2 regions of the Mycolicibacterium sp. XJ879 genome follow, and region 1 is predicted to be linked to the other one. Evidence: predicted binding sites of a transcription regulator. Region 1 holds the regulator's gene; the other holds the start of a gene.

Region 1 (4,090 bases):
AGGAACCAACACCGCGCACGCCCGCATCTACACGCCGAGCACCGAGATGCCCTTCGCCGGGCATCCGACCGTCGGCGCCGCGTGGTGGTTGCGCGAACAGGGCACGCCGATCCACACGCTGCGGGTGCCGGCCGGCATCGTCCAGGTGGGCTACGCCGACGAGCTGACCGCGGTCAGCGCACGTTCGGAGTGGGCGCCGGAGTTCGCGATCCACGACGTCACCTCGACCGAGGAGTTGCTGGACGCCGACCCCGCCGACTATCCCGACGACGTGAGCCACTACCTGTGGACGTGGCTCGACCGCGACAAGGGGGTGGTGCGGTCGCGGATGTTCGCGACCGACCTAGGCGTGCCCGAAGACGAGGCCACCGGCTCGGCGGCGGCACGCATGACCGACTACCTCAGCCGGGACCTGACCATCGTGCAGGGCAAGGGTTCCGAGATCTACACCCAGTGGAGCGCCGAAGGTTGGGTGCGCATCTCGGGACGCGTGGTCAGCGACGGCGCCCGCCACATCGACTGAGCGTCGGCATCCGGCCTCAGCCGGCGGACGGCTGGGGAGCCTCACGATGGGCCCGCAGCGCTTCGATCTCGCGTTCGAAGTCTTCCGCTGAGCTGAAACCCCGGTACACGGAGGCGAACCTCAGATAGGCGACCTCATCGAGCTCGCGCAGCGGGCCCAGAATGGCGAGCCCGACCTCGTGGCTGGGCACCTCGGGGCCGGCCGCCCGCACGGTGTCCTCGACCTGCTGGGCGAGCAAGTTCAACGCGTCATCGTCAACCTGGCGGCCCTGACAGGCCCGCCGGACACCGTCGACGACCTTTTCGCGGCTGAACGGCTCGGTGACCCCGCTGCGCTTGACCACCGCGAGCACCGCCGTCTCCACCGTGGTGAACCGCTTGCCGCACTCCGGACACGAGCGGCGTCGGCGGATAGCCTGACCTTCGTCGGTCTCGCGGGAATCGACCACCCGCGAATCGGGATGGCGACAGAACGGACAGTGCATCACCGCTCCTTCGCCACGCCAACACACGACTACCTGGGACGACTCTGAGCGTACCTGCGCCGCACCCCGATGGCCCAGCGCCGGGGCGAATCGGGCATACCTGGCCGAAATGTCGACGAACACCGGTGTGCGGCACCTCTTTTCAGCGCCCACGATGTCGTCAGCCGACCGGCGTGATGAGCGTCTGGCCCGCGTCCAGCACCGCGGAGTCGAGTTCGTTGAGCTCACGGATCCGTTCCACCACCGCGCCGACCGGCGCGTCGGGCGCCACCCGCGCAGCCACCTGGTTCAGCGTTTCCCCGGTGTGCACCTGCACCACCGCGAGCCGATCCGGCACCGCGGCAGGGCTACCGACCACCCCGCCGAACTGCGCGACCAGTCCGAGCCACACCGTGATCGCCGCTGCAATCAGCGCGAGAACCACCGTGGTGGCCGGGGTGATCGGGCGGCGCCGATGCGGTGCCCGCGACACCACCACACCGCTCCCCCGATACCTGATCGGCGCCCCGCCCGGCCGCCGGGTCGGCCGCCTCCGTCGTGCGCCGGACGGCCGGACACCCGGCCTGGCCGCGGGTGCCGCCGAATTCTTCCGGGTTTCGATGATCGTCATCTGCCTGCCTCCCACTCGCGTCGTTCGCTCCTGTGTTCGAAGATAGTCGATCACATGTTCGATTAATAGAACGTGTGATCGAACTGTTGCAAACGATAGCGAGGCGGTCTGACAAATCCGGGCGCGCGAATGCCGCTCGGGTTGCTCGCGACACGCGTCGAACACATGTTTGATTAATCGTCGGCGGCGCGTTACATTCGGCGCCATGGATTCCAGCAGCGATTCCCCCGGCGATACCGACAACACCGGTGCGCGCCGACGGCCCGACACGGGTCTGACCGAGCGTCAGCGCACCATCCTCGAGGTCATCCGCGCCTCGGTCAGCACCCGCGGATATCCGCCGAGCATCCGGGAAATCGGTGATGCGGTCGGCCTGACGTCGACATCGTCGGTGGCTCATCAGCTGCGCACGCTGGAGCGCAAGGGCTATCTGCGCCGCGACCCCAACCGGCCCAGGGCCGTGGACGTCCGGGGGGTCGACGACCACGTGATGCCGGCAGTCACCGAGGTGGCAGGCTCCGACGCGCTACCTGAACCGACCTTCGTGCCGGTGCTCGGCCGCATCGCTGCGGGTGGGCCGATCCTGGCCGAGGAGGCCGTCGAGGATGTGTTCCCACTGCCGCGTGAGCTGGTCGGCGAGGGGTCGTTGTTCCTGCTCAAGGTCGTCGGTGAATCGATGGTGGACGCCGCGATCTGCGACGGGGACTGGGTGGTCGTCCGTCAGCAGAACGTCGCCGAAAACGGTGACATCGTCGCGGCGATGATCGACGGTGAAGCAACGGTCAAGACATTCAAACGCACCAGCGGCCAGGTGTGGCTGATGCCGCACAATCCCGCGTTCGACCCGATCCCCGGCAACGAGGCGGCCGTGCTCGGCAAGGTCGTGACCGTGATCCGTAAGGTCTAGTCGGCACCTAGTCGGCGCGGACGAAGCCGTTCGCGCGCGCGAATTCTTCGCTGGTGAACCAGATTTCGGCCCGCGTATCCTCATAGCCCACGGTGTCGGGTAGCCAGTACCGGCCCGACTGCGTGTCGGCCTTGATCGGATAACCCTCCGGCGCGTCGTTGGAGTCGTCGAGGGGCAGGCGGAACGCCGGCTGTGCGGGCTCGGGCTCCTCGGGCTCGATGCGGGCGTGCCGACCCGTGTCGGTCAGCGCGCTACGTTCGGCCTCCGTGGGCACCCGCGTCGGCGCAGTGTCGACGTTGTCGGGGTCTTCCTCGTCGAACTCCGCCGCCGGCGGTTCGTCCGCGGCTTCGGGTTCTGGTTCTGCGTCGACGGGCGGTGGCGCTTCCCACGGGCTCGACGACACCGGCTCTGGGGTGGCAGCGTCGTCGGTCGGCGATGACAGCGAGTCCAAGCCCTCACGCGCGTAGCGGTCGCCGAACAACGCCGCGTCGTAGTCGTCGCCGAACACCCCGGGTTCCGGGGCGTCCGCTGCGCTGTAGGCGGGTACGTCGTCGTCCCCGGCGCTGTACAGGGATGCCACGTCGTCGTCGCCTGCGCTGTACAGAGGTGCGGCGCCGTCGTCTGCGCCGAACCGCTCCTGGTCGTACCCGCCGTCGTCCAGCCCATCGCGGCCCAGTGCGAACTCGTCGTCATCGCCGCCGCGGCGGTTGCGCAGCGTCGCAAAGGCCACCAACCCGATCAGTATCAGCGCGGGCACGATGGCCAGCAGCCACCACCAGCTCCACTGAAAACCGTTGCCGTCGTTACCGTTTACGCCTTGCGCCGACGGGGGTGCGGCGGGCGCGGTCTGGCCCGGTACCTCCATCCCGGCCAGTTGCGGCGCCAGGTTGGCCGGCTCGGTGGTAAACGAGTTCGTCGACCGGTCCCACGAGATGGCGCCCTCGCTGAACCGCTGCGTGATGACGTCGCCGTCCTCGGACTGATCGGCAGTGGGAGCCCCGAGCGGGCCCTCGCCGCCGCCCAATTCGGCCCATGCCGCGTTGATCGGGCCGCGCACGATGACCGCACCGTAGTCGGGGGTCCAGAAGATGACCGGCTTGTCCTCGGCGCCGAACGTGCTCATCCGGCTGTTGGTGATGCCGCCGTCGACCTCGCCGGTGACCGGGAATCCGAGATCGCCCTCGGGCCCTCCGACGCTTTCGTACTTGTCGAGTACCTGACCGGTCAGGACGTTCGCACCGGTGTCCGGTGAGTAGAAGATCTTGCCGCCTGCGAAGTTCTGGGCGAGGCCGTCGGCGCCGATGGGATACGGCGGGCCTTCGGCGGCGCCGAGCGGCCCCATCGGCCCGCCCGCAGCCCGTCGTGCGGCGTTGATCGCGGCTACCGGGTCCTCCGGGATCTGCAAGTCCTCCAATTGGGCGGCCAGCTCCGGTGGCACGGTGGTGAAGGTTTTGGTCTTGGTGTTGTAGGTGATCTCGCCGCCGGAGAATTTCTGGCTGACGATGTCGCCCTGGTAGCGCTCATCCTCGGTGGGCACGCCCAGCGGTCCCGACGATCCGCCGAGTT
Region 2 (4,090 bases), on a different contig from region 1:
GAAGCATGCAGGCTCACTTGCGCACCAGCAGAGCGTCGGTGGGTACCAAATCACGGGGTGCGACAGCGGCCAAGCCTTCTTCCGGGTACCCGATCGCGATGGCGCCCAACGGGTCCCAATCCTCTGGTAGGTCGAGCGCGTCGCGCACCAGGTCGGCCGCGAAGATCGTCGAACCGATCCAGCAACTACCCACCCCGCGCACCGCGAGCGCGACCAGCAGCCCCTGCACCGCCGCTCCGACCGCGACGGTGAACATAGTGTGTTCGGCCGCCGTGCGCGCGGCATCTGGATAGCTGTGCGCACCGTCGGGAACCAGAAACGGGATCACGACTTCGGGTGCGTCATACAGGATCTGGCCGCGGGCGACCCGGCGCTCGACGGCGTCCTCGGGTCGGCCGTCGGCGCGCAGGTCCTCGCGCCACTTGTCCTTCATCCGGTCCAACAGCGCAACCCGCCGGGCGCGGTCCTGCAACCAGACGAACCGCACCGGACGGGTGTGGTGGGGTGCCGGGGCGGTGAGTGCTTCGCCGACGGCGGCCTCGATGACGCCGGCGGCGACGGGTTCGTCGGTGAAGCGGCGCACCGACCGGCGTAGCAGCTGAGCCTGGGAGCGGCCGAGCGCGATCGCCTCCTCGGTGCCCAACCAGAACAGGTCTTCCTCGCCGGGCCGCAGCAGGGCGCGGGCGGTGGATGCGTCGTCGGGCAGCGACAACCCGCGCACCACCGCGACCGGAATATCGGTCAGCTTGCCCTTCACCAGATCGGCGGCTGCGGCGATTTCGTCGGCGACCGCGATCTCGGTGACGATCAGGTCGTTGCCGTGCCGGTCCCGCGACCCGGCGTAGCCGTGTAGCACGGTGAGGCCCGCGGCGCCGATCGCGGCATCAATCTGGCCGTTGCGCCATGCCCGGCCCATGGTGTCGGTGACCACGACGCCGACGGTGACACCGAGGCGGTCACGCAGTTCGGTGCGCAGGGCCGCCGCGCTGCCGTCGGGGTCGACGGGTAGCAGCGCCAACTCGGTCGACCCGACGTTGGAGCCGTCCACGCCGGCGGCCGCCTGGACGAGCCCCAACGCGTTCTCGGTGATCAGGGTGCGCCCCTTGCGGGCCAGGACCCGCACGGCCTCGGTATCGATCAGCTTGCGGCGCAACGCATCACGCTCGTCGGGGTCAGACGGTGCTGCGACGATACGGCCTTCGCACTTGGAGATCACCTTGCTGGTGACGACGACGACGTCGTTATCGCGCAACCAGGGTGCCGCCGTCGCGATCGCCGCCGCCAGGTTGTCACCGGGCCGGAACTGCGGCAGCCCCAGCACGGGGAGCAGTTCGACGGCGGCTGCCGATCCGTGTTCGGTCACGGTTTCACACCGGCCAGATCCAGCCCGGCACGCACCATTTCGGCTGTGGTCGCCGGATCCTTCATCAGCAGCGGCACCGCCCGCACCTCGACGCCGTCGATCGCGGCGGAGTCACCTTCGTGCACCAGCCAGCCGTCGAGGATGCCGACTCCCGAACGGGCGCCGTAGTGTTGGCCGATCGCCTCGGAGGTGCTCTGCACCCCGATCACCGACAGGCATTCGTCGGCCATGCCGCGCAACGGTTTCCCGCCGATGACGGGCGAGTAGCCGATCACCCGCGCCGGGGTGGAGCGCAGTGCGGCGCGGATGCCGGGTACGGCCAGGATCGCGCCGATGCTGACCACCGGGTTGGACGGCGCCAGCAGCACGACGTCCGCCGTCGCAATCGCCTCGGCGACACCCGGGCCGGCGGTGGCGGCATCGGCGCCGACGAACGCGAAACTGTGCGTGGGCACCTGCGCGCGGTAGCGCACCCACCACTCCTGAAAGTGAATGGCGCGCTTCTCGCCGTCGCTGGGATCGGTGATGACAACGTGGGTTTCGCTGCGGTCGTCGGTCACCGGCAGCAGACGCGCTCCGGGTGACCACCGCTTGCACAGCGCCTCGGTGACTTGAGACAGCGGATAACCGGCCCGCAGCATCTGGGTGCGCACCAGATGGGTGGCCAGGTCGCGATCGCCCAACCCGAACCAGTCCGGCTGTACGCCGTAGGCGGCGAGTTCCTCCTTGGCGTGCCAGGTTTCGTTGCGATGGCCCCAGCCGCGGTCCGGGTCGATGCCGCCGCCGAGGGTGTACATGCAGGTGTCGAGGTCCGGGCAGATCCGCACACCGAACATCCATGCGTCGTCTCCGATGTTGACGATCGCCGTCAACTCGTTGGTCGAGTCGTCACCGAACTGGCCCAGCCCGAGAAGATGCTGCACGCCTAACAGGAACCGCGCACCGCCGACCCCGCCGACCAGAACCGTGACCTTCACATCGAACGAGAGTAGGCCGTCGCGGCCGAGGCGGTTCGCGCAGGAGCACTGCAATGGGGCGGGTGTGACAGACACGCCGATCAACGACTCGCCGAGAATCGGTCACGGAATGGTATGAATTTCTGTTCCAACGCTTGACCGCAGCATCTAACGCGTGTGTAATCACAGCAGTGTCATTTCGCGGTTGGCCTGCCGGTTCCGGTGTCGCAGACCGAGATTCGATCACTTGTTCGAATGGGATGGCCACATCTCAACAGCGAGGCTCCATTTCTAGGGATCTACGAGATCAGGTGAGGAGGCGGGAAGATGTCTTTTGAGCAAGGCCATTTCGATCGTGTGGTTCCGTTCGATGACCGACTGTTCGGCTCAGTAGGCAGCGCGCCGCACACCAATATCGGACCGGCACCGGCTGCGATACCCACGCGTCCGCAATTGAGTCTGGTGCCCGACCCAATCGATGTTGCGCCGCCATTGACTCCCGAAGACGACCTCTGGCAAGAGCGCGCACTGTGTGCTCAAACCGATCCGGAGGCGTTCTTTCCGGAGAAGGGCGGCTCGACGCGGGAGGCGAAGCGCATCTGCCAGGGCTGCGAGGTGAAGGACGCCTGCCTCGATTACGCGCTGGCCAACGATGAACGCTTCGGCATCTGGGGCGGGCTCTCCGAGCGCGAGCGCCGCCGCCTCAAACGCGGCATCATCTAGTCCGCGCGCTCTACTCGTCGTCGATCGTCGGGTCGATGACAGAAGGTTCGACCCCCAGGTAGGTGGCCACCTGAGCCACCAGAATTTCATGCAACAAATCGCCGAGTTCGACGGTGTCGTTGGCCCGTCGCTCGATCGGCTTGCGAAACAGCACAATTCGGGCCCGAGTGGCATTACCCCGCACGTCCACCCCCGCCGGTATCAACCGCGCCAGCGCGATCGGCCCGTCCGCAACCACCTCGGGTGGCCACTGCATGGTGTCGGGATCCTTCAGCGAGATCCGCGGTATCTCGTCGACCGCCACGTCGAGCGCGGACAGCCGCTCATGCCAGCGCCGCTCGATGGGTTCGTAGGCCTCCAGCACCGCCATGTCGAATCGCTCGGCGCGGCTGCGCCAGCCGGGCACGGTTGGGGGAAGCAGCGGCCCGCGCATCTCCCGGCCGCGGCGCGATCGCATACGTGCCCGTTCGGCCACGGACACGATCGTAACGGTTGGAGATCGGCCGTCCTGGTACTGCGCGTGTCCAGCAGCTTGCCGGGTGCGTCCGCGATAGCCTTCCGTGCGTGAACGTTCCCCGTCGCTGCTGCCGGCCCGGGTGCCCTCACTATGCGGTCGCGACGCTGACCTTCGTCTACTCCGACTCGACCGCGGTGGTGGGTCCGCTCGCCACGGTGTCTGAGCCGCACTCGTGGGACCTGTGCGTGGTGCACGCCGGCCGGATCACCGCGCCGCGTGGCTGGGAGCTGGTGCGCCATGCCGGACCGCTGCCGTCGCACCCTGACGAAGACGATCTGGTCGCGTTGGCCGAGGCGGTCCGTGAGGGACGCGACGTCGCACCTCCGGTCAACGGCGTCGCCGCCAGCTTTTCCGACCCGACCACTCCGACGCCCGGTGGCATGCTGGTGGCACCGCCGACGAAGCGGCCTGCATCCAACGGACGCCGACGGGGCCACCTGCGGGTGTTACCCGACCCGACCGATTGAGTCACAGCGAAGCCGGCCGGGCCCGGAGTAGCGGCCGTGCAGGCGGCGTCTGACGGCTAGGCTG

What was found. Region 1 encodes LexA, which represses DNA repair genes until DNA is damaged. Its sites were predicted from a motif close to CGAACANNTGTTCG; they were not measured.
Region 2: the regulator LexA is predicted to act here: its motif matches at 2,560-2,573, upstream of cofD (2-phospho-L-lactate transferase).

Annotation. Positions count from the first base shown of each region.
Region 1 covers NZ_JBEFTH010000001.1:462,918-467,007, reverse strand. Annotated here, with positions in the region: gene ABQF13_RS02355 (PhzF family protein) at 1-523, shown strand, start outside; gene nrdR (transcriptional regulator NrdR) at 540-1,007, opposite strand; gene ABQF13_RS02345 (LysM peptidoglycan-binding domain-containing protein) at 1,168-1,617, opposite strand; gene lexA (transcriptional repressor LexA) at 1,823-2,524, shown strand; gene ABQF13_RS02335 (sunset domain-containing protein) at 2,532-4,090, opposite strand, start outside.
Region 2 covers NZ_JBEFTH010000004.1:440,971-445,060, forward strand. Annotated here, with positions in the region: gene ABQF13_RS12675 (NUDIX domain-containing protein) at 1-17, opposite strand, end outside; gene ABQF13_RS12680 (coenzyme F420-0:L-glutamate ligase) at 14-1,363, opposite strand; gene cofD (2-phospho-L-lactate transferase) at 1,360-2,340, opposite strand; gene ABQF13_RS12690 (WhiB family transcriptional regulator) at 2,647-3,042, shown strand; gene ABQF13_RS12695 (metallopeptidase family protein) at 3,053-3,475, opposite strand; gene ABQF13_RS12700 (DUF3499 domain-containing protein) at 3,607-4,026, shown strand.